Regions from separate parts of the Neobacillus sp. DHD-1R genome, predicted to be linked through region 2. Evidence: riboswitches for the same ligand, from Rfam matches in the RefSeq annotation. Region 2 holds a riboswitch; the other holds the start of a gene.
What was found. A riboswitch is a leader RNA that binds a small molecule or an ion and turns the genes downstream of it on or off. The one in region 2 is predicted to bind FMN.

Region 1 (14,966 bases), 1.4 Mb from region 2:
GCTTAGAACTTGGTCAACTGGATTCTTTACATAATAGCCATAAGTGGTAATGATGACATCGGGATTCCGTTTGATCATGGCCTCTTGATCAATTTTAATCCAGCCCTCTTGATCATTTGCAATGTTTTCTGCATTAATCACAGTGAGCATTTGATCCATAAAGGTATTTTTTCCAGGTGTATAAATTTCTGGTGCAGGAGAAACCTCCACAAATACCTTTTTCTTTTCTTTTATTTCTTCCGCCTTAGTTTTGATTTCTGCCAATTTAGCCTTCATTCCCGTGATAATCTCAGCTGCATTTTTGGATTCTCCAGTAGCTTTCCCAATCATATCAATCGACTCATAGACTTGGTCAAAATTTTGCGCATCATTAATAATCAGCACTGTAATACCAGCATCGCGCAGTTGTTGAAGTCCCTCTTTAGATATAGGAGCTGATGATTCATGTGCTAAAACGAGATCCGGTTTTAAGGAAATGATTTTTTCTAGGTTAATTTCTTGCCCGCCGACTTTCTCTTTTTTCGTTGCTTCTTCAGGATAATTATCAAAATCAGACACACCAATTACTTCTTTTTCGAGACCTAATGCAAAAGCAATTTCTGTATTACTTGGGATCAGTGAGACAATCTTTTCTGGTTTTTTCTCAATCACAACATTATTATCTAATGCATCTTTAATCGTAACTGGAAAAGTGACTTCTGCTGATTTCTTTTCCACACTCGTGTTATTTTCCTGTTTCACCTGATCTTTCTTTTCAGCACAACCAGCTAAAACACCAAATGTCAATAATGCTACTAATAAGAGCGAATACCATTTCTTCATTTTTTCTCCTGCCTTCTGTTTAATAAAAATTTATGTAACAACAAATAAATCCCCCTGTGCCCCATTAACTTCTTCAGCAACAAAAAAACATCTCCACTGTAAAATGGAGATGTTGATGTGATTAGATTCAATTACTGTTATAAAGTAAAAGTAGTCTAGCCTTCAACACCCTCCTATCCACGTAGGTTAATTGGCGCACAAGAATTAGGCAGGTTTCCTGGCTCATGATCATCGCTTCCTACGTCTTCCCATCCTATTAGACAGTGACATATTATAGGTTGCTCCCATTTACAGTGGCGGGACCGCGCTGGCTTTTAACCAAACTTCCCTTTTAAGCTTAAAATCTCATATTAAGATTTTAGCACCTAATCTTTAAAGATCTATTTTGTTACTTTTATTATAAAAGTAGCGTAATGATTTGTATATGATTTTAAGAAATAATATTAAAGCCAGCTTAAGAGGTGACTTTATCATTACTCATTAAAAGCATTATTGTTCAATATTTCTGAGTAGATTGGCCATCTCAATGGCAGATGTTGCAGAATCCCAGCCTTTATTACCAGCCTTGGTTCCTGCACGCTCAATCGCCTGTTCAATGGATTCAGTGGTTAATAACCCAAAAATAACAGGAACACCAGTCGCTAATGATGTTGCTGAAACACCTTTAGCTGCTTCATTACATACATAATCAAAATGTGGTGTCGCGCCGCGGATGACTGTCCCAAGTGTGATGACAGCATCATACTTTTGGCTTTTTGCCATTTTTTGAGCGATTAACGGTAATTCAAATGCACCTGGAACCCAGGCGATATCTACATCGGATTCACTGACTCCATGTCTTTTTAATGCATCCTGTGCCCCATCTAATAATTTACTGGTTATGAACTCATTAAAACGTCCCACTACAATTCCTATTTTTAATCCTGAGCCAACTAAATTTCCTTCAAAAATATTTCCCATGTTAATGCCTCCATTAGTTTAATTTTTCTATAGTCATGTACAAATGCCCTCATTTATCAAGCTTTTTTCTTGAATGATGGGCATTTAAAATACCGATAAAAAATTAATTTTGGTTAATTTTATCTCACGTTCTTCAAATTTTCCTTTTGAGTTCGATATTCAACCAAGTCCTTGATCATAATCATCTTTACATTTAACTTATCCGCAATTTTACGGAGTTCAGGAACACGTGCCATTGTTCCATCTTCATTCAGGATTTCACAAATAACCCCAGCAGGTTTTGCATCGCATAACTTCGCAAGATCAACCGCTGCTTCAGTATGCCCTGTTCTCTCCAACACTCCGCCCTTTTTAGCAATGAGAGGAAACATGTGTCCAGGTCTTTTAAAATCCTCGGCTTTAGCCTCTGGATCAAGCAAACTTAAGATTGTACCAGATCGTTCGAATGCCGAAATTCCTGTTTTGGCAAATTTATGATCGATACTTACGGTAAAAGCTGTTCCATGAGGATCCGTGTTTTTAGCAACCATCGGCATCAATTCAAGTTTTTGCGCTAGTTCTTGCTCAATTGGAACACAGACAAGGCCTCTTCCGTGCGTAACCATTAAATTTAACACTGCTGGTGTTGCTTTTTCAGCTAAAGCGATAAAGTCACCTTCATTCTCCCGATCCTCGTCATCACAAACAATGATCACTTTACCTTCTTTTAAATCTTTAAGGGCTTCATCAATAGAATCAAACACGCTTATCACTCCTTTTATTTATCTAACAGTCATGGATGGATGCAATTTTTAGACTTTAGGTTAGTAAAACCCATTTTCTTCTAAAAAGCTTTCCGTGATACCAGACTTGCTTTTTCGTTGTGTCTCACTTGAAAAGTTTTTGATAAAATGGCCGATATATTTACCGACCATATCGCATTCCAAGTTAACAATCTCCCCTGAGCCCTTAAGCCCTACGACTGTTTCCGATAAGGTATGAGGAATCAGCGATAGAGTAAAACTTTGTTCTGTTACTGCGAAAATAGTTAGGCTTGTCCCATCGACTGCAACAGAACCCTTTTCGATCATATATTTTAACAATTCAGGGTCTGCTTCAATTTCATAGTAAACGGCATTTTCTACTGCCTGTTTTCGTTTAATGACCCCAGTTCCATCAATATGCCCCGAAACGAAGTGACCGCCAAACCTTCCTCCAGCTGCCATCGCTCTTTCTAAATTGACTTTTGCCCCGCGCTTCACTGCATTTAAACTGCTGGCTTTGACCGTTTCAGGCATGACATCAGCGGTGAAATGCTTACTTGTAAAAGAAGTAACCGTAAGGCACACCCCATTAACGGCTATACTATCGCCAAGGTGAACATCATTGAGTATCTTGTTCGCTTGAATCGATAAAACAAACGATTCGCCAGTGCGCTGAAAATTTGAAACCACACCAATTTCTTCAATGATTCCGGTAAACATAATCGTTACGACTCCTTACTTAGGTTTTACTCTTTTTATTATTCTCATTTAAAAATGAAATACAAAAAGACCCAAAAGAATTTTCTCTTCAGGGTCTTGAAAAAGGCATTAGAAAATAAAGGCTTAAAAATAGGCATATTTCACCCTACTATTAATCCGCTTTTTTCCTTCTCCCATCCAGACTTTAACTGTCGGCTCTGGAGTTTCACCAGATCCACCGTTTAACAAAAATGTTAACCGGGTCACGGACTTAGAAGCAATGCTTCATCACCGCCGGTTAGGAATTTCACCTGACCCCGAAGGAATTTATTCAGCTTGTTAACTTTCATATTAGTATACTTTATTTATACTGTAAAGAAAATTTGTTTGTGAATATTTTCACATGTGTTCGTAATAAGGAGTTAAAAAGACTCTCCTTATTTTTTTCATTGCATGATTAAATGCCCATTATTTCTTATAAGTTTTAACCGGTAAATAAATGTCAAATGAAAGGTCTCCTGCTCCGTTCTGCTGTTTGTGAGCTTCATGATAAATTTCTAAACTTAGTGCTTGATGATCATGGTCGTACCCGTATTCCTTCATCCAGGAAAACATCCGATGATACGTATTTTCTACATCCTCTAGCCTTCCTTTATGGGATGCAACCACGTAGTTTTTACGTGGAATGGTAAAGCCCACCATTCCTGCTGGTACATCTTCAATTTTTTCGACTGGTGTGGTTACATAATAAGTGAATTCGGTTTCTCTGCTATGAAAAGGTGCTACTAAGATTGGTTCTTCCGTCTGATGTAAAACTTCATCGAGACGTTCTTCCATCATCGTGAAAAGACTAGAAATAGATTGCGTTTGCGAGTATGTACCATTCCATGAAAGTCCCACTACTTTCATTTCAGCTTTTTCAATTACTTGGATTCCCAAGCATATCCCCCCTTTGTACAAGCATATTTCTATTATTCTTAAATTATCACTGGAATTCCTGCTAAAATAATTCGAGCCTTTTCGTGAAAAAAATTTTTTGAAACCAAACAGACAGCCTAGGGCTGCCTCGCTCCAAAATTATTTTAAGATACTTTGTGGTATATCAAATACATTCCACAAAAAAGTGGCATAGATCGCAGAGAGGATCCAAGCTAAAAGAGGATGTTTATAATGTACAGCCAAGACAGAAAACATAACAAAACTAAAAAAAGCTGACCAGCCTAGATTCCAACCATTCTTATGCACTAATGCCCCTATTTTCAAATCCGCAAATTCATTCACGGTATAAATAATAGTCCATAGAAGAATGTGGAATAATTTCTTCCATTTCTCCTTTGGTAAATGTCCTAGAAATATGCTAATAGTTGCAGGATATTTTATTAATATAACCAGCAACGCTATGTGAGTATGTTTAGCCCATCCTATATCACTTCCAACAGGTATGTATTCCCACATACTATGTTTAAATAACAGAAATTGATAGAGGAGATCCCCCACCATTAAAAATAAGTAAGTAGAATAATACGCCCTCCAGTTTTTCCAATCTCCCCATTTAATTGCCGAAAAAATAAATATTGCTCCATAGACAATGTTCAGATTCAAAGGTATAGACTCCTTCACATTCTTGGTACTTTTATTTTTCCAGTTATTTGAAAATTTATGACAGATATCTGGAAAAACTACTGGTTAAATTGAGTAAAAAGGGTCAGACCCCACGTTTGCTACACATAGTGGGGTCTGACCCTTTGACTTGAAACATTCTCTTCCAACGCTTATTTTACTTCTTGCGGAATGGCTAAATTCAAGCCTTTTGCTACTCGCTCTCCATACTCTGGGTCAGCCTTGTAGAAATGTTGAATTTGGCGAAGTTTAATATCATCTCTTTCCACTGGCTTCATTGCACCCACGATTGTATCCACCAAACGACTCCGCTCGTCTTCTGTCATTAACCGGTAAAGGTCTCCCGCTTGGGTATAATGATCGTCGTGATCATAGGAGACCTGCTCGGCTGCACCTGTAACTTGGAATGGAGTTTGTTTATGTTCGGGTGTTTCCTGCGGGCCCCCATAGCTATTAGGTTCATAATAAACCGAACCGCCGCCATTATTGTCAGAGCGCATCGCACCGTCACGTTGATAATTATTAACTTCCACTTTTGGCCGGTTGATTGGAAGTAAATTATGGTTTGGTCCTACACGATAGCGGTGGGCATCGGAATAAGCAAATAATCGGCCTTGAAGCATCTTATCCGGAGATGCCTCCACACCTGGAACAAGCGTTCCTGGCGAAAATGTTGCCTGCTCAACCTCCGCAAAATAATTTTCAGGATTGCGGTTCAGCACCATTCTTCCTACTTCAATTAATGGATAATCCTTATGTGACCATACCTTTGTAACATCAAATGGATCAAATCGATACGTAATAGCATCTTCAAATGGCATTATTTGAACATGCAACTTCCATGCGGGGAAATCTCCACTTTCAATTGCATTAAACAAATCCTCAGTATGGTAATCTGGATTGTCACCCGCTAATTTAGCTGCCACCTCTGCCGACATATTCTTAACGCCTTGTTCTGCCTTAAAGTGATACTTCACCCATACAGCTACGCCATCTTCATTTACCCACTTAAAGGTATGGCTTCCATAACCGTTCATGTGACGGAGCGTGGCAGGCAGACCGCGATCTCCCATTAAATATGTTACTTGATGTAAGGATTCAGGGGAAAGCGACCAGAAATCCCAGACTGCGTTGGGATTTTTCAAATGTGTTTTTGGATCTCTCTTTTGAGTATGAATGAAATCTGGAAACTTGATGGCATCACGAATAAAGAATATTGGTGTGTTATTTCCTACTAAATCATAGTTTCCTTCATCTGTATAAAATTTAACTGCAAAACCACGCGGGTCCCGAACCGTATCTGCTGAACCTAATTCTCCAGCTACAGTTGAGAATCGGATGAACATTGGCGTTCGTTTTCCAACCCCATTAAACAGCTTTGCCTTGGTGAATTTAGACATGTCATTTGTGACTTCAAAGTAACCATGTGCGCCTGCACCTTTGGCATGCACCACCCGCTCCGGTACACGTTCACGGTTAAAGTGGGCCAATTTCTCAAGTAAATGTACGTCTTGAATGAGAGTTGGACCGTGTGAACCTGCAGTCATCGAATTTTGATTATCACCAACAGGTGCTCCATTTCCTGTTGTTAAATGGTTGTTCGTGTTACTCATTTAATCACCTCGTAAACTATTTTTTAGAAACTTAAATAGATTATAATATAAATTTAATTAAAATCCATATTAATTAATAATTATTTTTAATTAATATGGATTTTAAATTATACCAACCTGTACCTACTATTACATAAGTATTAAAAATAAAGGACGTTATTCCAAAAATATAGAAATAACGTCCTAAAAATTTTTTATCTTGAATGGATGATTATTAATTAAGGTGAAAATAGATTATACTGTACATGACACTTTTTATAGGAGGATTTTTTATGAGTGAATCTAATCAAACAAACCAAGCTGAAGAACCAAAAAAGAAAATGAGCTTACAAGAAGCGATGAAACAGCAGCTTGAAAATAAAAAAAACAAAGCAGCATCAGGGAATACTAATGCAAATAACACCCAGAGTGCCAAAAAGATGAAAAGTCAACAGACCAAAAAAGTTAGTAATTCACGGAGAAAAATGGGTGTCTAACGGCCAGAACAGAAAGGATGTTCACCCTGGGGCTTCTGTGAAAATAGTTTTAAAAGCGGATCAAAAAAGTGGAAAACTAACAGCGGGCATCGTGAAAGATATATTGACTAACTCGAGTTTTCATCCTCATGGTATTAAAGTGAGACTAACAGATGGACAAGTTGGTAGAATCAAGGAAATTCAAGATGTTTAAAAAACTTTTCCGTTATTAGCATCATTCTTAAAAAACATCTGCTCGTGTAGCAGATGTTTTTTTGTAAAAAGCCATACAAAAAGAGGATGTCCTTGAGACATCCTCCAAGATTGGCAGGTCTTATGATTTACGAACGTTTACCGCTTGTGGTCCACGTTGGCCATTTTCGATTTCAAACGTAACCTCTTGACCTTCATCCAAAGATTTGTATCCTTCACCTTGAATGGCTGAAAAATGTACGAATACATCCTCTCCACCTTCACGCTCAATGAATCCAAATCCTTTTTCACTGTTAAACCATTTTACTTTACCTTGTTCCATTTCTTTGTAGCCTCCTAGCATGTAACCATACATGTTTTTGCAAAATATACTTGCCTAAATATGTTTACCCATTTTCAACCCTCCTATACCATAAAAACATCTATTAATTTAAATTTTTCCATTCAACTTCAAAGAATCCATTTGTGGATGGCACGTGCCACCCCGTCCTCATCATTTGTTAAAGTGACCCAGTCTGCAGCCTCCTTAACGACATCCTGAGCGTTTCCCATTGCTACACCAATTCCTGCTTCTTTAATCATTATTAAATCATTTCGACTATCTCCAACTGCTATAACATTTTTCATTTTAATGCCTAATCTGCTGCAAACCACTTCTAGTCCTCTAGCCTTGTGAATGCCAGCAGGGTTAACTTCGATGTTCCTCAAAGTGGAATTGCTAATTTCAAATTCCCCTTTTGCTTCAAGTTCTTTTAATATTATTGCTCTTGTTTCATCATCATCCGTCCAAAATCCAAATTTTAACCATTCTTTCTTATGTAAGTCCTCAGGCATTTCGTTTCGCCAATGGCGGTCCGTGCCGATTGCCCAATAGTTTGTTTTATGTTGCTGAGTTAATTCCCACATCCATTGTACCAGCTCAGATTTCACCAGATTCCGCTCGACTAATTCCCGATTTTCATCCCAAATCTCACTGCCATTAACCGTTACCAGATAGGAGGTCAGTTCCAATGCATCTGCATGCTCCCGACATGTCAACAATGAACGCCCAGTGCTAAGAACAACATATACCCCCTTATTTTGGGCAGCTTTGATTGCTTGGCGATTTGCTTCGGATATTTGTCCATCACTATTTAAAAGGGTCCCATCCATGTCTAAGGCAATTAATTTAATTTCATTTTTAAATTGATTCATTAGTAAATTCTCCCTTTTGACTTTTTTATCTATTTTATGAATCTCCTCGATAAAAAAACACTTGGCGTTAAAAACCAAGTGTTTGCTTTTATATTAATGATGGTGGTGTCCGCCCATTTTAGGATTAGTAATCAACCACTCCTCTTTTGGAACATGGAAAAATTGAATCCAGGCACCATCAAGATACTCATTATTTTTCTCAAGAATAATATCAATATCCTTATCGGTTTTAACCACTTCATCATTTTCAGTTGGAGTATCTAGCATCAAATCATAGTGGGCATGATCTCCATGAACATTTGTGACGTAAACTCGAAAAAGTTTTCCTTCTGAGCCATCTTGTTCTAACATTTTTTTTAATGCTTTTGCTGCATTGCGATTAATTTTAACGTCCATTTTGTGCTCTCCTCTTGTTATGTATTCTATATTATTATCCCACGATTGTTTAAAAATAGACAGTGTTAAGTGTTGAATCAACATAATTTCAAATATATTTAATCTTTATTTTAAGCTCTTTTTCCGTTTTGTTTTCACCAGCTGGTATCCAATAAAGGTGACGTAGAGGGGAATGGCTACGTAGATGAAATATGGGAATCTCTGCTGTTCTTTTTTAAAGACGATGTAGATGGCGTATCCCAAAAAAAGTGTAATGATGATTCCGTATCTCGGCAGCGGGATATCCTTTAAGCTTGGTATTTTAATGGTACTTACCATTAAATAGCATAAAACAAAAAAGGCAATGACAAAGATGAAACCAAGCATTTTCCCCTGAAACAGCGTCAAAAGTGTTAATAAACCGCCGGCCGCCGTAATCGGAACCCCGGTAAAATATTTTATAGATGATTTCACGGCATTAATATTGAATCGAGCCAATCGATAGGCTCCGAATAAAGGAAAGAGTCCTGCAACAGCCATGCCAACAACACCGAAGAATGAAAAATACGAATAGTAGGCCATCATGGCAGGCGCCACACCAAAGGTGACAATATCAGCTAAAGAGTCAAGTTCTTTCCCCAGATCACTTTCGACACGGAGAATTCGGGCAATACGTCCATCCATGCTATCCAGCATCATACCAATTAAAATTAAAATGGCGGCATTCTTGTAGTCCCCCTGTGCTGAATACATCACAGACAAAAAACCAAAAAATAAATTAGCTAAGGTAAAAAGATTAGGAATACTGTTTCTAATAATATGTATCACTCCAAAACGATTAATAAAACTACGCAACTCTTTGCTTGTTTATATACCTTATTATACAGTTTTTCATTACAAATTTGGAAAAACAAAATTACACCGACTAATTTTAATATCCCTTTTCCATTAAATAGTATGTCTATATTAATTTACCATCTTATTACATAAATGAAAACCCGCCAATTGGCGGGTTCGTTATCAAACGTTCGCTTTATTTGCAGCTTCTACAGTTTGATCCTTTGAAAGAAACCAACCAGCTGCCGCGATCCCAACTAAAACAACATAGAAGGTTACCTTCCATTCGGTTGAATGGGCAAATTCCTCATTTAAGATGGCTAATGACGGGTGTGAAAGAGTGTAAACAGCAAGTTTAACACCAACCCAGCCCACAATCGAAAAGGCAGCAATTTCTAAACCTGGTCTTCGCTCAAGGAGCTTAACAAATTGATTTGCGGCAAAACGCATAATGACTAAACCAATGATTCCTCCGGCAAAGATCACTAAGAATTTCCCTCCGTCCAGTCCACCGATATTGGGTAGCTTTGTGTCTGGAAGGACAACTGCCATCGCTACAGCAGCAAGGATAGAATCAACCGCGAAGGCAATATCCGCTAATTCCACTTTAAATACAGTCGTCCAGAAGCCACTCGTTTTTCGGACTTCTTTCTCCACTTTTTCTTCTGCCTTTCCTTTAACCACCTTTCGGAAAATATGATTTCCGGCCATGAATAATAAATAGAGAGCACCTATTGCTTGAACCTGCCACACATCAACTAGGAATGAGATCGCAAACAATGAGGCAAACCGGAACACAAATGCTCCAATTAATCCATAAAACAAAGATTTTTTTCGCTGTTCTTCCGGCAGATGCTTGACCATTATCGCTAGGACAAGGGCATTATCTGCAGCCAATAGCCCCTCCAATGCAACCAAGATTAGTAAAACCCACCCGTATTCCAGTAATAAAGCAAAATCCATAAGTAGTTCCTCCTTAGATTGTTAGATTTTTTTAAATATACTCCTAATGCCATAAAAATAGGCCTTTACCGGATACAGTAAAGGCCTAAAAATACACAAAAAGACCTTTACAGTAAAGTAAAGGTCTTGCTAACAACGTCCATGTTGCCAATAAAGCCGGAGAAAAGAATTCTCGAATTGACGACTTTATTGTAGCAGCTACTCCCCTTTAAAAAGGAAATATTTAATTACTATTAATATACTAAACGTCGTATTAATTGTCAACCACTTGTTTGTAGATTTATAAATCATATACCTCTGTATATTTTTCCTCTAAATATTGCACGAGGTATTCAGCATTTAATTCCTCACCTGTTACTTTTACAATTAATTCATTGGGAGTATACAGCTTACCGTACTGATGGATATTCTCCTTTAACCATGATTGAATAAAGTCAAATCTGCCACTTTCAATATAGGTATTCATATCAGGCAGTTCTTTTCGAATCGTATGAAGAATTTGAGCCGCATAAAGATTCCCTAACGAATAGGATGGAAAATAGCCGATTCCGCCAAATGACCAATGAACATCTTGAAGAACTCCTTCTGTGTCAGTCGCTGGGGTAATTCCAAGATAATCCTGCATTTTTTGATTCCAAATGGACGGTAAATCTTTTGCTTCAATCTCTCCGCCTATTAAAGCCTTTTCAATCTCATAACGGAGCATAATATGCAGGTTGTAGGTTAATTCATCAGCTTCGACACGGATAAATGAAGGTTCAACCGTATTGACGGCACGATAAAACTCCTCAACAGATAGATCTTTCAATTGCTTAGGAAAATATTCTTGAAGCTTAGGGAAAAAGTAATTCCAAAATTCCTTGCTGCGGCCGATCATATTTTCCAAAAATCTCGATTGTGATTCATGAATTCCAAATGATGCTCCACTCTGAAGAACAGTTTCCTCAAAGTCCGGATTAACATGCTGTTCATAAATACCATGTCCCGCTTCATGAATGGTTCCAAATAAAGCTGACCGGACGTTTTTTTCTAAATAACGCGTGGTTAAGCGAACGTCTCCAATATTAACTGTTTGGGCAAATGGATGAACAGTCTCATCCAGACGTCCAGCTTCCATATCAAAACCAATGATGGGCAAGATGAACCGATTAAATTCCTTTTGTTTCTCTATTTCAAATGATTGATTAAATACTTCAACCTTGGTTGGTTTGCCATTTTGCTTAATTCGTTCTAATAATTTAACACTCGATTCTCTTAATTTGGCAAATAAAGGGTCTAGTCTCTTTACCGTTAATCCCGGCTCAAATTCATCCAGCAGTGCATCATATGGATGATCCTCATACCCGTAAATTTCTGCAAATTTCCGCTTAAACTCAACAATTTTTTCTAAAGATGGAAGGTACAGCTGAAAGTCGTTATTTTCCCTTGCCACTTCCCATGCATCATTAGCCTGTGCGGTTAAAATGCTATATTCTTTAAAAAGATCAGCTGGAATGCTTTTGGATTTCTGGTAGTACTCTCTATACTCCCTTACTTTCGCCTTCGTAACCTCATCTAATTTACACTCATTTTCGGACGATGTTAGCGTTTCTAATAGATTTCCCATTGTGGGTGATACAGAAAGCTTAAATACTTCCGTCCGCAATGACCCAACGGCTTTTGCAAAAACACTTCTGCCTTTTTTCGGTGCCATCACCTTTTGATCCCAGTCAACTAGACCTATAATACTTGAGTAATGGGTAATTTTTTCATCTAATAATTTAAATTGTTTTAATGCTTGCTGAAGTGTAGTTGATTCCACCACATTATTCTCCATATGTAATTCCCCCTAACTTTTTTTCTATCTCTAAAAGGATATCTTAATGAAACAAACACATCCACATCCATTATAATTTAAAAATTCAAATATGGAAAAAGATTTCAAAATCTCTTCTTTGACAAAAATATTATCATTCGACACTCTTTGTTGATACTGCATAAATATTACCGTAATAAGGGAAATATAATATTTGGTAAATTATTTGGCATTATAAGGAAAAGGAACCGATTTGGTAAAAGGATGTGTGTTTATTTGGATAAACAAAAAATGAAAAAATCTCATTTTCCTTTTCGACTAAATATTCTTTTTTTCAGTGTATTTTTTTTATTTTCCGTACTCATTCTCCGGCTTGGCTTTGTCCAAATTGTGTATGGCGAAAATTTCAAAAGGGATTTGGAACGAAAAGTAGATATTACTGTTAGTACTCCAGTGCCTAGAGGAAAAATACTCGACCGTGATTTTCAAGTAATTGTCGATAATGTGCCAAAAAGTGCAATCACCTTTACCAATGAAGGCTTTAGCCAACAGGTAATGCTTGAAACAGCTGAAAAACTAGCACATCTAATCCAAAAAAAGACTGATAGGGTCACAAACAGAGATAAGCGGGATTATTGGCTTTTGAAAAACCAGCAGCTAGCCGATGCCAAAATATCAAATGAAGAATCAGACCTTTATCATACTAAAAAAATAACAGATAAAGATTTGTATAAATTAAAGTTAGATCGGATCACCGAGCAGGATTTGAAACAATTAACAGAGGTTGATCTTGAAGTTCTGGCAATTTACCGTGAATTTATCAACAGCTACCATTACTTACCACAAATGGTAAAGAATGAAGAAGTGACCGAAAAGGAATTTGCCATTGTCAGTGAACATCTCCAATCCTTGCCAGGGGTTGAGACAACTACGGATTGGGATCGTTCATATGCCTTTGATAATACGTTGAGATCTATTTTGGGAAATGTGACAAAATCAGGGGAAGGACTTCCAGCAGATCAATTAGAGTATTTTTTAGCAAGAGGCTATAGTCGAAATGACCGTGTCGGCAAAAGTCAGTTAGAGTTTCAGTATGATGATGTGCTTCACGGCTATAAATCAAAGATGAAGAACGTTACCGATAAAATGGGCAATGTGATTGAAACTCAGCCCATTGCTGTTGGAAAAAAAGGGAAGGATTTAGTATTAACGATTGATATGGATCTACAAATGGCGGTTGATAAAATAATTGAAGAAGAGCTTATGGCGGCCAAAAAATCACCGGGAACAAGTTTAACCGATCGGGCTTATGTCGTCTTAATGGATCCTAAAACTGGTGAAGTACTCGCAATGTCAGGTAAAAAAATGGTCAAAGATAAAACAACTGGCAAGGTCGAAATGTTTGATGATGCGCTTGGGACCTTTACCACTACCTATAGCGTAGGTTCGACAGTTAAAGGGGCTACCATCCTCACCGGCTACAAAACGGGGGCGATTTCCCCGGATACTTATTTTGATGATGCTGGGATTAAAATTAAAGATACACCTTTAAAAAAATCGTACACCTACTTAGGTAGATTAAATGAAGTTAATGCCTTAAAAAAATCTTCAAACGTTTATATGTTTCAAACGGCCCTAAGGATTGGAAAGGGTCATTATGAATATGACAAACCATTAAATTTTACAAATAAGCTGGCTTTCGAAACGATCAGAAACTCTTTTGCATCGTTTGGACTCGGAACTAGAACGGGAATTGACTTACCGAATGAACAATCCGGCTTTAAAGGACAAAGTAGGCTGCCCGGGTATTTGTTAGATTTAGTGATTGGTCAGTACGATACCTATTCTACGATGCAACTGGCCCAATATGTATCTACCATTGCAAATGGCGGTTATCGGATGCAGCCTCATGTGGTAAAACAAATTCGAGAACCTAATAGTGAATCAGACCAACTTGGACCTGTTCTTAAAGAAATCAATCCTACTGTCTTGAATACAATTGACATGAAACCGGAATGGATAAACCGAGTACAATTAGGATTTAAAAAGGTCATGCAAGAACCAGGTGGAACAGCTGTAAAGTTTTTTGAGGGTGTTACGTACTCACCTGCCGGAAAAACAGGGACTGCTGAGGCCTTTTATGATGGTCCCTTACGCAGTAATTACGGTAAAGAACCACCACCCGTTATAAATTTAAGTTTGGTCAGTTATGCCCCAAGTTCAAATCCTAAGGTGGCTATGGCTGTGTTAGTACCATGGGCTTTTGATGGCAAAATTGACAATCGTGCAAACCTAAAGATTGGCCGTCGGGTATTGGATACGTATTTTCAAATGAATCATAATTGAGTTAATTCCGTTTTAATACTGATTTTACCGCTTCCTCAATTTCCACATAACTCGTGCAGCGGCATATATTGGATTCAAGCCACTCTTTAATCGTTTGATCATCAGCATTCGGGTGCTGCTCGATTAAAGAGTGACAATTCATGATAAAACCAGGTGTACAATATCCGCATTGAAAGGCAAACTTTTCAATAAATGCTTTTTGAATCGGAGCCTCGTGAAGTCCTTCAATCGTCGTTACCTTTTTCCCCACTGCTTCTACTGCCAGCATCAAACATGACTTCATTGGCCAGCCGTCCACATTTACTGTACAGGCACCACAGTCACCATTTAA
Region 2 (14,966 bases):
TTGATTCTTAGAAAGAGAATTGCAGCCGCTCTAAAACCACTTGTAAAAAACATTAAGCTTGATTTTGTCGATGAAATCAGTTATCGCTCTGTTTTAATTGGATTCCCTGTCTTTACGCTAGGTGCACTTATCTTTGCGATGATTTGGGCGCAAATGGCGTGGTCTAGATTCTGGGGTTGGGATCCGAAAGAAGTGTGGGCCTTAATCACATGGTTATTTTATGCAGCATTTTTACATCTACGTCTTTCAAAAGGCTGGCATGGAGAAAAGTCTGCATGGCTTGCTGTAATAGGGTTCGTCATCATAATGTTCAATTTGGTTGCTGTAAATCTTGTGATTGCCGGGCTTCATTCATATGCGGGGTAAACATTCAAAAATGGCATAAAACAAGATTATAGCCTTCACTTAGGAAAAGTGAAGGCTTTTTTAAAAATTAAGTAATTATTTCTAAATTTATTAGATTGTCAAATTATTGACACTTTTAATAGGAGTAATTACCCTTAAAATATAGCAAAAAGTGCTACCATTTTGTAAAATAAACACCATGGGGTGATTAATTATGGAAAAAGACGTAAAAATTTTAGTTGTAGATGATGAGGAAAGAATTCGCCGATTATTAAAAATGTATTTAGAGCGAGAAGAATATATTATTGATGAAGCTGAAGATGGTAATGAAGCATTGGCAAAAGCATTTGCAAATGATTACGATGTGATTCTGCTTGATTTAATGATGCCAGGTAAAGATGGAATAGAGGTTTGTCGTGAATTAAGAGAAAAAAAGGCGACTCCTGTCATTATGTTGACAGCAAAAGGGGAAGAAATCAATCGTGTTCAAGGCTTTGAAGTCGGCACAGATGATTATATTGTCAAACCATTCAGCCCAAGGGAAGTAGTCTTGCGTGTTAAAGCGCTTTTAAGACGTTCATCACAAACGAGTTACTTGCAAACAGAAACAACAACAAAAGACGTTATTGTTTTTCCACATTTAACCATTGATAACGATGCCCATAGAGTAACGGCTGACGGCAAGGAAGTAAGCTTAACTCCTAAAGAGTATGAATTACTCTATTTCTTGGCAAAGGCACCGGATAAAGTGTTTGATCGGGAACAATTACTGAAAGAAGTTTGGCATTACGAATTTTTCGGTGATTTACGAACGGTTGATACACATGTAAAACGACTTCGTGAAAAATTAAATAAGGTTTCTGAACAAGCTGCAAGAATGATTGTAACGGTTTGGGGAGTGGGCTATAAATTTGAGGTAATTAATGAATGACCTTTTTACGAAGTGTTGTAGGTAAACTTTGGTTTACAATTCTTTTCTTAGTATCATTTGTACTGTTTATCTTAACAGTCATGCTTTTAGAATTTACCCAAAACAACAACATTCGTGAAACCAAAGATGATTTAACCAATACAGCTGAAAAAATTGCCCATGTTTTGGAAGAACATCCGAATGAGAAATTACCACTTGGATTAGAAATCTCTTGGGATATTATTGATGATGTTACCAAAGTGGTTGTTGTAAAAAATAAAAATGAAGTATATTATTCTCCAAATACTGAAAATAATAAAAAATTAACGATTACAGATATAAAAAATGATAAACAATTATCACAGGTCTTTGTGAACAACAAGACAGTTGAGAAAGTATCTGACCTTTCAATTAATAACAGCAATAACGATGCCAATTACTCCATAATTGGTGTTCCACTCCATCTGCCCGGTGAAAAAGGCGGAGCGGTATTTATTTATCAATCACTAGAAATAACGCAAGAAACTACGCATTCCACAACAAAATTTATTTTACTTGTTGCGGGTGTTGCAATCATACTAACCACTATTTTTGCCTTCTTTTTATCTACTAGGATTACAGCTCCGCTAAGGAAAATGAGGGAGGCTGCATTTGAAGTAGCAAGAGGCAAATTTGACACAAAGGTCCCTATCCTGACCCATGATGAAATAGGGGAGTTGGCAACGGCCTTTAATCAAATGGGCAGGCAGCTAAAGTTTAATATGAATGCTCTTAATCAAGAGAAGGAGCAGCTTTCTAGTATCTTAAGTAGTATGGCAGACGGGGTCATTACCTTTAATCGAGATGGAACCATTCTAATCACGAATCCACCTGCTGATCGTTTTTTGCAATATTGGTATTATGAAAAGGGGGAGCTCGGACCGGATTCTGAGTCGATTCCTTCACAGGTCATGGATCTTTTTCAGCTGGCGGTTGATACAGAAAATGAGCAAATTGGTGAAATATCACTTCAAGGTCGCCATTGGGTTATTTTAGTCAGTCCGCTCTACAGTAATCGATTTATTCGAGGCGCTGTAGCTGTTCTGAGGGATATGACTGAGGAAAGAAAATTGGAGAAAATGAGAAAAGACTTTATTGCCAATGTTTCACATGAGCTAAGAACACCAATTTCCATGTTACAGGGCTACAGTGAAGCCATAGTTGATGATATTGCCGAATCACAAGAAGAGAAAAAAGAAATGGCGAAGGTCATCTATGACGAATCCTTACGGATGGGCCGGCTTGTAAATGAACTCTTGGACCTAGCTCGAATGGAGGCTGGACATATTCATTTATCGATGGAAGAAGTTAAGCTCACTTCGTTTATTAATAGAATTATTCATAAATTTCAAGGGTTGGCAAAAGAAAACGAAATTCAATTGTTTGCAGAAATTGAAAATGGTATAGAAGCGGCTTTGTTTGACCCTGACCGAATTGAACAGGTGCTCACCAATCTAATTGATAATGCGCTTAGGCATACACCCAAAGATGGTCTAGTGAAATTAACTGTAACCTCGGAAGTCATGGGGATCAAGATTGAAGTCAAAGATTCTGGTTCTGGAATTCCTGAAGAAGACCTGCCATTTGTTTTTGAACGCTTTTATAAGGCGGATAAAGCCAGGACTAGAGGCAGAGCTGGAACAGGGTTGGGATTAGCGATTGCAAAGAATATTATTGATGCTCACCGCGGCACAATTTCTGTTCAAAGCAAAATGGGCATAGGAACAACATTTTCCTTCTTAATTCCACGAAAAAAGTAATATTAACCAATATTTTGCCGATTGTTCTTGATTCACGAGGAACAATTAATTTAGTCATATTCAAGCGGAGTGTTACTCATGAATACAAATAAGGCTCATCCAATAGGATGAGCTTTTTCTAACTAAAACCCAACTGCTTGGAATTATTTGCAGTAAATATATTCCATTTTGTTAGAAAAAAGTCTATATTTATAGGGGTGAAACCTTTTATACATATATATCGACTAATACTATGAACGGGGAGGGGATTTGATGGACTCCGTTTTCGATGAACTATACCAAAAATATCATCATGACGTTTTTCAATTTCTTTTTTATATGGTTAGGAACAAAGAACAAGCTGAGGACCTCGTCCAAGAAGTCTATATTCGGGTATTTAAGGCCTATAATCGTTTTGAGGGAAAAAGCAGTGAAAAAACATGGCTGTTTTCGATTGCAAGAAATGTTGCGATTGACTCTTTTCGTAAACAAAAGGGCTGGAAAGAAAGATTACTGGAAAAATTTGATTGGTCAACCAATCAGGTAAAGGATGAGTTTCCAATTCCAGAAGAAATTACCGTCCAAAAAGAAGAAATCAGATGGATTTACCAATGTCTTGAGTCTTGCACCTTGGATCAGCGGTCAGTCATTATTTTAAGATACTTACAGGATTTATCGATAGCGGAAACAGCTCAAGCGCTAGGCTGGACGGAAAGTAAGGTTAAAACAACACAGCACCGCGCATTAAAAGCATTAAAGAAGCAAATGGAAATGTTTTTTGAAAAGGAGGGATTATCTAGTGAAAAAGTCAGAGTGGAGCGATAGAGAGCTCGAAGAACTATTAAGGCAAATGCCCAAAATACAAGACCATCGCGATCCTCGTGACATTTATCAAAATCTTTCTTTTAAAAAGCGAAAACTGAAACCACGGCTGCTGCCTGGTCTGGCTGCTGCGGCTGCACTGCTTCTATTTTTCATCTTAATACCAAATTTAATGGATGGTACAAACCGTTCATTTGATAACGCCCAAGAGCAAAAATCCACAACAAGCAAAGAAATGGATGCTGCTCAGCAGGATTCAACAATTGCACTGAAAAAAGAAGCTGTCCCTTATGAAGAAAAAGCAAAATCAGGTACAGCACAAATGGAGCCTAATGGTACTGAAACGATTAAAACAGCTATTTATGATGATCAAGTCGAGAATGGAACAGTGTTAACCTACTGGATTCCAGATTTGCAAGCGCAATACCTCATCCCGGTTTCAACCATAATACCAGATTCTAAAAATCAGTCTTGGTTAAATCTATTTAATGAAAACATGGCAAATTTAAGAGAAGAAGAATGGGGATTAAGTGACTTTTATCCATTAAACATGACGATGAAACTGGACGATAACAATCAAGATGTCTTGATTGATTTACCAGCAGATCATCAATATGGACAGGGATCCGCTACTGAAACGAATTTTATGAATGTACTGAATAAAAATATAGCTTCTAATAGCAATAGCAAAAAAATTAAATTCACAACAAACGGCAAAATTGGAATTGAATTAGGTAATTTTGGTCATGTGGAAGAAGTTGAGGTGATTCCTCGAGGAAAACATGCTTATTTCTTTTATTATCCTGCGAATAGCGACATACCATTATTAACACCATCTAATGAAACCTATAAGGATATTTTTTCTGCAATAGAGGCAATGAAAACAGAGCCATCAGGTGTTGATTTAAAAAGTTCTCTTACCCATTTACTTCCAATCCATCATGTATCCATAAAGGATAAAACTTTGATTATTTCATTTAAGGGAAATACTAGTATGCAGGATAACCAACTTTCCTCCATTTCTTTTGAAGCCTTGCTTTTAACAGCAAAGGAGTTTGGCATGGAACAGGTAATCGTACAAGATTCCTCATTGACACATATAGGTTCATTTGATTTAACTAAAGAGAACAAGGTCCCACTAGCACCGAACTTTCGAAGTATTCAATAAACAAAAAATCAACCCTTTGTGGTTGATTTTTTTGCATGATAAGAAAATATTAATTTTGGCTTTGAGAAATGTCCTGCTCCAGGCGCCATCGGCTAGTGTACTTCGCTCTTCTCCCTACGATAAGTCAACATCGGTTCGCTCGGCTCACCGTGTTTCCTTTATCTCAGTCGAAGCGCTCCAGTCCATACGCCGATAGGCGGGCGCCTTCCGCTTTTCTTGGAAAAGATGCGGTCACAGAAGAAGGTAAAGTTTATATTGAATTATCTCTGTAAAATGAATAAAAAACAGCAAAACTCCAAATTATAACAAGTATGCTCAAAGTTCCCTCTGTGAAGCAATATGTTCTAAATGTGAATAGACGAACATAAGTTATGGAGGAAAGGACAAGGTATAAGGAGGAAAAGAAAGGCATGCGTGACTACATAAAGAGATTTTTAATTGCCATAATTATGGCGCTTTGTGTCAGTTTATTATTTTTAGGTGGAAAACATTCGGAAGCAGCGGGTATGCCGCAGCCAATAGAAAGTAATGATCACTGGATTTGGCCATCTGATGGTGTCATTTCCGATACATATGGAACAAGGCATGGAAATCATAAAGGAATTGATATAGCCGGGAAAATAGACGCTCCGGTGCTTGCTGTTGAGGATGGAGTGGTTGTTAAGTCGTACTACTCCACTTCATATGGAAATGTAATCTTTATTAAACACCCAAGTAATTTTGTTACCGTTTATGCACATTTAAACAAGCGTTTAGCTGCACAAGGTCAGATGATTAAACAAGGTGACGTCATTGGTAAAATGGGCCGAACAGGTCAAGCAACTGGAACACATCTTCATTTTGAAACACATCAAGTAGAATGGCGATATGATAAGAAATATGCGATGGATCCAGAAAAGCTGTTAGGGAAAGCGGATGTGGGTGAATCCGTACAAGCTGGGATTGCTAGTATTGGGGATACAGTATTAGAGGTAAGTTCGCATCTTCACCCGCAAAGTAATGATATGAGAGTACAAACAATCCGTTCATCCAATCCAGGTAAATATTTAGTTAAACAAGGGGATACTTTGTACTCGATTGCAAAGAACCAAAATATGTCAGTAACTAGAATAAAAGACCTTAACCATCTGACGTCAGATTTGATAATACCGAATCAAATCCTAATTGTTCAGCAATAGGTAACGCGGCTGTCTCAAAATGGTCTGACCATTTTTGTGGGACAGCCTCTTTTTTGATTTATAAGAATTTATAAGTTTTGACTTCGAGAATTGTCCAGCTCCAGAAGAGCAAGCTTCGGAAGCATTACTTCGCACGAAGGAAAAGCGATAGCTTTTCCGAGGAGCGCCTTAGCGGCTAGTGTCCTTCGCTCTCCGCCCTACGATAAGTCAAGCACGAATGCGCCTCCGGCTCTTCGTGTTTCCTTTATCGCGTTTAACGGGCAGTAGATTCTCAACTGCCCGTAAGAACCCGATCGGCTCAACTAACAATCAGCGAGAAGAACGTTCGCTGATTGAAGTTTCACCTTATCTCAGTTGGAGCGCTCCATAAGGAAGGCAACGGCAGCATTGGCATCGCACGAAGGGAAAGCGTAAGCTTTTCCGAGGAGGCCATACGCCGCAGAACAGGGCGCTTCCGCTTTTCTAATAAAAAGAGGACAAAGTAATTTTTATACTTAACAAAAGTGGCTTTCTTTAGTATAATAAAGTAGTAATTTCATATCGATCTATCTTCGGGGCAGGGTGAAATTCCCGATCGGCGGTATAAGAGTAATACTCTTGAGCCCGCGAGCCTTATTATTAGGCAGGATTTGGTGCGATTCCAAAGCCGACAGTATAGTCTGGATGGGAGAAGATGGAGGTTCTGCGGACGTTCAAAATTGTGATATTTGGAACGTTTATTAAGCGTACCTTTGTAAACTCCCTCAAGTAAATTTGTCTTGAGGGAGTTTTATTTACATAAGGTCTGTTGCTGAACCTCTCTTCCTAACGTGATGGATCCAAAAAAGGAGAGAGGAAGATGAAAAAGAAGATGAAAACAAAAAGAATGACTGTAAAGGCTTATGTTTCGATTGGGATGTTAAGTAGTATTGCGTATTTATTAATGCTTTTAAATTTCCCACTACCACCATTTCCAAATTTTTTATTTATTGATTTCAGTGACATTCCAGCATTAATTGCCGCTTTAATTTTTGGACCGGTGGCTGGAATTTTAGTTGAGTTATTCAAAAATGTTCTTAATTATATTGCGACAGGAAGTCAGACAGGAATCCCTGTAGGACATATTGCTAACTTTCTAGCAGGTATTGTGTTTATCCTGCCAACATATTATGTTTATAATAAACTTAAAACAAGAAAGGGAATGACAATTGCGTTAATTATCGGAACCGTTACAATGGCAATTGTGTTGAGTTTATTGAACTATTTCTTCATTTTACCAGCCTATACAGTTCTGATGGGGTTCCCGGATATGCGTAATTTGGTCGTCCCAGCCATCTTACCTTTTAATGTAATAAAAGGTGTCATGATGTCGTTCATCTTTATGTTACTGTTTGTTCGGATGCAAGGATTGATTAATAAATTTTCCAACATTAAAAATGCATAAACCAAAACAAAGGCCTCCGATTTGAGGCCTTTGTTTTGGTTTATTTCCATAAGAAAAAGAGGATGTCATTTTAGGGGGACATCCTCTTAGTAGCTTAAAAATATCTTTTTGACAAAATATTATTCAAATTTAGTTGGATTACCTTCAAATGGCTCATCAGCAACTTTAATTGAATCTGTTGGACAACCTTCAAATGCATCCATCATGTCGTCGATTAAAACATCTGGAATTTCAACAATTCCTTCGTTTTCATCAAGTGTTACAAATGCAATGCCTTCATCATCATAATCATAAATATCTGGTGCAGCTGCGCCACATGCTCCACATGCGATGCAAGTTTCCTTATCAACAATTGTATACTTTGCCATGAAAAAAACCTCCCAGTAAAATAACAAAAAATATTCTAACTTGTTTCCCAAACTAATATGGAAACGCATTACTACATCTATTGTAAAACTGTATGGTCAACTTTTCAATAGAAAAATGCTATTTAGAAATGAGTTAATTCATTTCAATTTGTTAAACTTCTACATATTTGCCCAACAAGTTATTCGATTTCATGGTAAAATAAAATCAGAAAAAATGGGAAATTTGTCGATAATATGCGAAAAAAGTGGTGGAGTAAAAATGTTGCAATTAGAAACCATCATTCTTTATTGTTTAAAACAATTAAATAGTGAACGGACCATTTATTCCGTCTATCATCTTATAAAAGGAAAAAAGTCATCACAAACCATCCAAGATGCTCATTTATTTTCGTTGAAGAGATTTTTTGGGATATATGAATCATTATCCCGTGAGTCTTTTGATGAAGTTATTGATAAAATGCTTGCAAACAAGTGGATTGTCAGTAGTGGCGATCAACGATACCTTTTAACGCAGTCTGGACATGAACTTTTAGAAAATGCTTCATTTCCCGTTTATATCAATGGCTGGAGTTATCATCCCTTTACAACCTTGTTTTGGGAAAGGCTTTCGCTGTTTATTCAAGTGACTTCGAATCTTGTTTACGGGGAAACAAGGTATCTTCCCATTCAAAAAAATAAGGATGTTCACCTATGGTTAAAATCAGCTTTAAAAAAGCTCAAAATACCTAGGAATGAGTTGGGGGCAGTCTTATTTTCTGAATTAATGGTATGCTTTAATGACGAAAAGGAGATCGATCCATCCATATTAGTGTTTCAATTAACTGGTTTTCAGCAAATAGGTTTAACACCGCTCCAGGCAGCAAAGAAGTTAAAGTTGGATATACACGATTACCAAATCGGCTTTATTCATGCACTCCATTATCTATTGCAAACCATTGAAAAGGATACTCATCGATTTAGCATCCTGCCTGCACTTATTAAAGACTTGAAGCAGGATGATGAATTAACCATTACATCTAGAAAAACGTGGAAACTTTTAGAGCAGGGATACTCTATCGATCAGATTGCGAATTTTAGGCATTTAAAGATAAGTACAATTGAAGACCATCTTGTGGAATTTGCCTTACATGTTGATGGTTTCTCAATCGATCGATATGTTAATAAAGAGTTACAAAAAAAGATAGTAGAAATTTCTCAGCTTCTTGGAACTAAGCAGCTAAAGCTGATAAAGGGAAAATTGAAGGAAGCAACCTATTTTCAAATTAGGTTAGTGTTTGCAAAGTATGGTGAAAATGAATGCAATTAGAAAAGCTTTTAGAAAAACACTTTGGCTATCAATCATTTAAAATTGGGCAAAAGGAAGTTATCTCATCCATCCTTGCCGGGAAACATACATTAGCTATGCTCCCAACAGGAACGGGAAAATCATTATGTTATCAACTTCCTGGTTTTATACTAAAAGGGCATATTTTAATTATTTCTCCTCTTCTTTCTTTAATGCAGGATCAGGTAGAGCAAATGAAACTGATAGGAGAAAAAAGGGTCATTGCACTAAATTCGTTTCTTACTTCCACAGAAAGAAACCATGCGCTTCGTCATTTAAAGGAGTATAAGTTTATCTTTATTTCTCCTGAAATGTTAGGGGTACCTTTTATCATAAGTATGCTTCAACAACTATCTATTTCGTTATTCGTAGTCGATGAAGCTCATTGTATATCCCAGTGGGGTTTTGATTTTCGGCCAGATTATTCAAAGTTAGGCAACATTCGAGAAAAGTTAGGTAATCCTTTAACACTCGCACTTACCGCAACCGCTACAAAAAAGGTACGTGAGGACATTGTTGTTTCACTAGGACTAGAAGAAATCATTAAAATAGAATCGACGATTGATCGACCAAATATAGCCTTTTTAGTTGAAGAATTAAACACCTATCATGATAAGCAGAACCGAGTGCTCGACCTTGTTAAACAATTGCAAAAGCCAGGAATCATTTATTTTTCAAGTAAAAAGGCGGCAGAACAAATGGCTTCGTTACTAGTAGAGAAAGATATCTGTCAGGCAATGGCCTACCATGGGGGAATGGATCAAAACACAAGAATATTGATTCAACAACAATTTCTCCATAATCAACTTGATGTTATTTGTGCAACCAGTGCGTTTGGAATGGGAATAAATAAGGAAAATATTCGGTTTATTATCCACTATCATATGTCGATGCAAATAGAATCCTATCTCCAGGAAATCGGCAGGGCAGGCCGTGATGGACTGCCAAGTGTTGCCATCCTATTATATTCACCAGGTGATGAGCAGCTTCCACTTCAACTTGCAGAAGGGGAATTGCCAACAGAATTGCAAATAGATTGGTTGTTTACACAAGTACAGCAGGATCAATTGTTCAGGGATGGTAAAATTGAACTAAATCAGCAATTATGCGATCATGGCCGGTTTTCAGAAGTTCAGTGGAGAATCATCAAGGATTTCATCAATAATTCATCACTTGAGAAAAGCTCCCTTAAAGGTTTACAGTTGGATTTAAAGAAATTTGTTAAAGAAAGATTAGAAGTAAAGATAACTAATATTTATCGAATGAAAAAATTCGTGGAAGACACAACGTGCAGACGTGCATGTATTTTAGATTATTTTGATGAGCAATTGGTAAACAAAGTACCCTCATGCTGTGATCTTTGTGGTTTGACACTAGATCAATATCATTCTGTTGAAAATACAGTGCCAATAAATAGGGAAGAAAAATGGAAGGATTACCTTGCCAAAATTCTATTCAAGAGTGAGTTGAGTGAATGAAGAAGAAATATCATGCACTGATTGCAGGCTTAACTGATAAAGAGCTTCTTTATCATCTGTATTTAACACAAATCATTCTCTTGGTTATTTCCTTTATTTTAGGATTTATATTTTTTGACCATTTTTCATATTTAGCCAATTTTCACTTCCATGACCTAAATATTTTAAAAATAGGTATTCCTGCTGGTGTAGCTGTTGTCATCTTGGATATTGTGTTAATGAAATGGCTGCCTTTTTCTTTTTATGATGATGGGGGATTGAATGAAAGGATCTTTAGAAAAAGAAATATTTTCCATATTTTAGTGATTGCCTTTATTGTTGCCTTTAGTGAGGAACTACTTTTTCGAGGGATCATTCAGACAAAGGTGGGGCTGATCCTAGCTAGTATTATTTTTGCTATCATTCACTACCGTTATCTTTTTAATTGGTTTCTATTTTTAAATATTGTATTACTTAGTTTTTTTATTGGTTTGATTTTCGATTGGACCGGAAATATAGCGGTTACCATCATGATGCATTTTGTCATTGATTTTGTTTTAGGCGTATATATAAAATGTAGACCTTCTATCATTGAGGACGAACAAGGAGGAGTAGCTCCGTGAATAAAGAAGAACCTTATAGAGACCAAGCGGAAAGATTAAAAAAACGGATTCAAAAAATTAATGAAATGGCCGAAGATAGTGCTGGTCCAAATCGAAGTGATAAATTTCCTCCAAGGGAGCAATTGCACCGTCAAAAAAAGAAGAAAACAAAATGGAAGTTAAAATATCCAGTCATTCGGTTATTAGTATTGTGTTTTATCCTCCTTCCAATTATTATTTTTAGTATTATATCCTACCGAGAAAGTGGTAATCGTCTTAAGGGAACGGAAAAAACATCAGGAGACTCAGTCGGATACGAAACCATCAATCTTGAAAAGTCGACTCAAGATGAAAAAAGCATTTCAGCGGAATCAAAGGAAAGTAATCAAAATAGCATCGAGACGAGTGATGTTGGTGAAAAAAGTGCAGATCCTGGCGCAGAATCAAAGCAGACTGCTTCGAGTGATCATTCTAATCCTACTATTCCGACATCCAGTCCAAAGGACACTGCTATTAAACAAGGTTCAGATAAAAATAGTCCTCAGCCGGCTGTAACAGAAACCAGCAAGTCTGATACAAATAAAACCGTTAAAACCACTAAGCTGGTTTATCACACTGTCCAGCCACAAGAAACATTATTTAGGATAGCGATGAAGTATTACAAATCTCAAAAAGGTATCGCCATTATTAAGAATGCGAATCACCTTCAGAGTGAAAGCATTTATGCTGGTCAAGTTTTAAAAATACCATTAAACAATTAGCCGGTCTCTGATCGGTTTTTTTGTTTTCGAAGAACATAATTTATAGGACAAGGTCATATGTATATAGAGAGAAATGGAGGGTGATAAAAAATGGATTCTCCAATCCAATTACTTGAACATACTGATCCGGCAACAAAACAAATGTTAGAAAACGTTAGGAAAAGAAAGAAAAAGTTTGATGATGCTAAAATGTGGCATTATTTTTCAATATATTTAACGCTTTTTTTTGCTTTTTTATTTATTTTATATTTTTATAAAAACGTCTACACTCACTATTCTTTTTCTTATATATCCATGTTATCTGTTTCATTAAATGATTCGATAGCAGTGTTTTTATTTGCGATCTCCTTGATCGGGTTTGGTGCAATGAAACTGCTAAAAGAACAAAAGGAAAAAAAAGAAAAGGAATATCAGGAATTAAGATGTGAAATAGTTGATCGCAGTAAAGACTTATGGAAAAAAGAAGAGGAATGGAAAAATAGACATGTGGTTTTCGAAGTGATGAAAAAGCAATATGATATTAACCTGTACCACGAAAAAAAATAAGAAGCAGAAAATGGAGCTGCTTCTTATTTTTTATCAGAAGATTGTCTTTTTTCCTTGCTCATCTTTTAAAATTTCTACAGCTTCTCGAAAACGCTGAGAATGAATGATTTCTCTTTCACGAAGGAACCTTAAACCATCATTTAAATCAGGGTCATCACTCATGTTGATAATCCATTGATATGTCGCTCTGGCTTTTTCTTCTGCAGCAATATCTTCATATAGATCAGCTATTGGATCGCCTTTAGCTGCAATATAGGATGCAGTCCAAGGAACACCGGAGGCGTTTTGGTAGTATATGGCTTTATCATGGTTGACATAATGGTCGTCAAGTCCGGCTGCAATCAGCTGCTCTGGAGTGGCATCCTTAGTTAATTTATAAATCATTGTGGCAATCATTTCCAAATGAGCAAACTCTTCAGTTCCAATATCTGTTAAAAGACCAATTACCTTATCAGGAATGGAATATCTTTGATTTAAATAACGTAAGGCTGCTGAAAGTTCCCCGTCCGCACCACCATACTGTTCTATTAAATATTTTGCAAGCCTCGGGTTACACGTACTTACACGGACAGGATATTGTAGTTTTTTTTCGTAAATCCACATTTTATAAAGACCTCCCTCTAAACTTTGCTAACAATCTAGCTCAACACCTATGCGATTTACCCTCATCGCTATGGGACTCTTTTGCTGTTAAACTTGCCATGGCCATGGTGTATCATCCCAGTTCCAAGGATATCCTGAGTAGCTGTTGCCATATTGTTGTAAAGGGCCGAATTGACTTTCAAATTGCTTTTTTAATTTCTTTCTCTCTTTTGCATAGTGATTAAATTGATTTATGGCTTCAAGATCATCGTTATGTGTGTCTAAGTATAAGGTAAGTTCAACTAAAACAAAGTCGACTGCCTGAAGTTGTTCCATTAGCTGATAATATTCTGCTGGTACCTGTTTCACTGTGGCAGTCCTCCTTTGCCTGGCTCCAGTGGACCATACCACGAATCATAAAAGTCCTTCCAAAGTGTACCTGCCTTCAGGGCCTCGAATGGTGTAAATTGTGGTAAATTCGGCGGTTGGTAACCCATATATATATTAGGTGGGGTAGAGTAAGCTTTTTCAAGGATTGGTTTACAAGGGTCATACGGACTCGCATAAGGATGATACGTTTTAAAATGAGTATTCATAGTCGTCCTCCCTTTTTCAATATCAGTTAATCATATGAAATAATTTTTGATACATGACATAAATCTTTAATATATTAAAGGATAATTCATTAGATTGTAGAAGTATAATTAACATAGAGGATTAAGACTACGAGGTGATGAGAAATGTTCGTAAAAAATATCATGATACCAAGACATGAATGTTATACGGCACAGGCTGATGTAACCCTTAGGGAAGCGTTGGCACTACTAGAAGCACATAAAATTGATGGTTTACCAATATTAAAGGGTGATAAATATGTTGGAGTTGCCACAAGATTTAATATCTATCAAGGTTTTTTCCTTTCAGGAAAGGCAAGGGAAGAATATTTGACTTCTACCTTAGTTAAAGATATTGCTTCATATGAAGACAAGTTTTTACATGGGGGAGAAATGTTCGAAAAAACATTGCTCGATTTAAAGGATTTCCCATTATTGGCGGTTGTGGATTCCAATGGAACCTTCCTTGGAGTTGTAACACGTTCTGATGTAATAAGTTCATTTGAAAGTGCGTTTGGCGTCAATCGTCCTGGTGTTAGGATTGCTTTTACCTCAGTTGAAACTGAAGGACGAATTGCTCGCCTTTCGGAAATTGCCCATCAATTTCATGAACATATTATCTCACTTGTCACTTTCGATGAAAAAGACAAACTAGTGCGTCGAATTGTTATGAAGATTGAAAAGAAAGATAATATTGATAGATTTACTAAAAAGCTTGAAGAATATGGGTTCCGTATTTTAAGTATTCAAGAGGACTAATTATAACAATAAGGCAAAGAAAGAAATTCCTTCTCATATATTGTATGGGGAGGATTTTTATGTTTAAAAGTAGAAGCATGCACATTCTTACTTTATTTTGTGGGTATTACCAAATTGAATGGTATTTAGCTGGGTGCACACAGTAGCCTTTTTAAGTTAGGTGTCCTTTATGGTATGATTTTCGTATAACTGTAAGTAGGGGAAATGGGGAAAGAAAACATGATTATTTTTTTGGGTGGACTATTTTTAATGGGGGTATTCCTGCTCTTATATATGTGGCGAGAAGCATTTTTAAATAAAGTTGTGGAACAGGAACTATATTTTTCAGA

Region 1: another riboswitch for FMN. It lies ahead of ribE (riboflavin synthase); the one in region 2 lies ahead of AC3ANL_RS17395 (ECF transporter S component).

What each region holds. Positions count from the first base shown of each region.
Region 1 is NZ_CM173232.1:2,166,691-2,181,656, reverse strand. It holds gene AC3ANL_RS10470 (ABC transporter substrate-binding protein) at 1-822, opposite strand, end outside; cobalamin riboswitch at 1,013-1,206, opposite strand; gene ribH (6,7-dimethyl-8-ribityllumazine synthase) at 1,312-1,782, opposite strand; partial or broken gene ribB (3,4-dihydroxy-2-butanone-4-phosphate synthase) at 1,917-2,525, opposite strand; gene ribE (riboflavin synthase) at 2,586-3,245, opposite strand; FMN riboswitch at 3,407-3,553, opposite strand; gene AC3ANL_RS10450 (GyrI-like domain-containing protein) at 3,693-4,163, opposite strand; gene AC3ANL_RS10445 (CBO0543 family protein) at 4,302-4,826, opposite strand; gene katA (catalase KatA) at 4,997-6,457, opposite strand; gene AC3ANL_RS10435 (hypothetical protein) at 6,730-6,933, shown strand; gene AC3ANL_RS10430 (YwbE family protein) at 6,926-7,126, shown strand; gene AC3ANL_RS10425 (cold-shock protein) at 7,247-7,447, opposite strand; gene AC3ANL_RS10420 (Cof-type HAD-IIB family hydrolase) at 7,576-8,319, opposite strand; gene AC3ANL_RS10415 (iron-sulfur cluster assembly accessory protein) at 8,413-8,715, opposite strand; gene pssA (CDP-diacylglycerol--serine O-phosphatidyltransferase) at 8,821-9,447, opposite strand; gene AC3ANL_RS10405 (TerC family protein) at 9,715-10,494, opposite strand; gene AC3ANL_RS10400 (carboxypeptidase M32) at 10,775-12,310, opposite strand; gene AC3ANL_RS10395 (peptidoglycan D,D-transpeptidase FtsI family protein) at 12,566-14,635, shown strand; gene AC3ANL_RS10390 ((2Fe-2S)-binding protein) at 14,637-14,966, opposite strand, start outside.
Region 2 is NZ_CM173232.1:3,532,362-3,547,327, reverse strand. It holds gene ccsB (c-type cytochrome biogenesis protein CcsB) at 1-366, shown strand, start outside; gene AC3ANL_RS17420 (response regulator transcription factor) at 560-1,276, shown strand; gene AC3ANL_RS17415 (ATP-binding protein) at 1,273-3,054, shown strand; gene sigX (RNA polymerase sigma factor SigX) at 3,307-3,858, shown strand; gene AC3ANL_RS17405 (negative regulator of sigma-X activity) at 3,833-5,023, shown strand; gene AC3ANL_RS17400 (peptidoglycan DD-metalloendopeptidase family protein) at 5,434-6,201, shown strand; FMN riboswitch at 6,745-6,880, shown strand; gene AC3ANL_RS17395 (ECF transporter S component) at 7,040-7,624, shown strand; gene AC3ANL_RS17390 (ferredoxin) at 7,744-7,992, opposite strand; gene AC3ANL_RS17385 (YpbB family protein) at 8,252-9,298, shown strand; gene AC3ANL_RS17380 (RecQ family ATP-dependent DNA helicase) at 9,289-10,794, shown strand; gene AC3ANL_RS17375 (CPBP family intramembrane glutamic endopeptidase) at 10,791-11,396, shown strand; gene AC3ANL_RS17370 (LysM peptidoglycan-binding domain-containing protein) at 11,393-12,136, shown strand; gene AC3ANL_RS17365 (DUF2663 family protein) at 12,227-12,682, shown strand; gene AC3ANL_RS17360 (manganese catalase family protein) at 12,716-13,285, opposite strand; gene AC3ANL_RS17355 (spore coat protein CotJB) at 13,373-13,633, opposite strand; gene AC3ANL_RS17350 (spore coat associated protein CotJA) at 13,630-13,860, opposite strand; gene AC3ANL_RS17345 (CBS domain-containing protein) at 14,005-14,637, shown strand; gene AC3ANL_RS17340 (metallophosphoesterase) at 14,857-14,966, shown strand, end outside.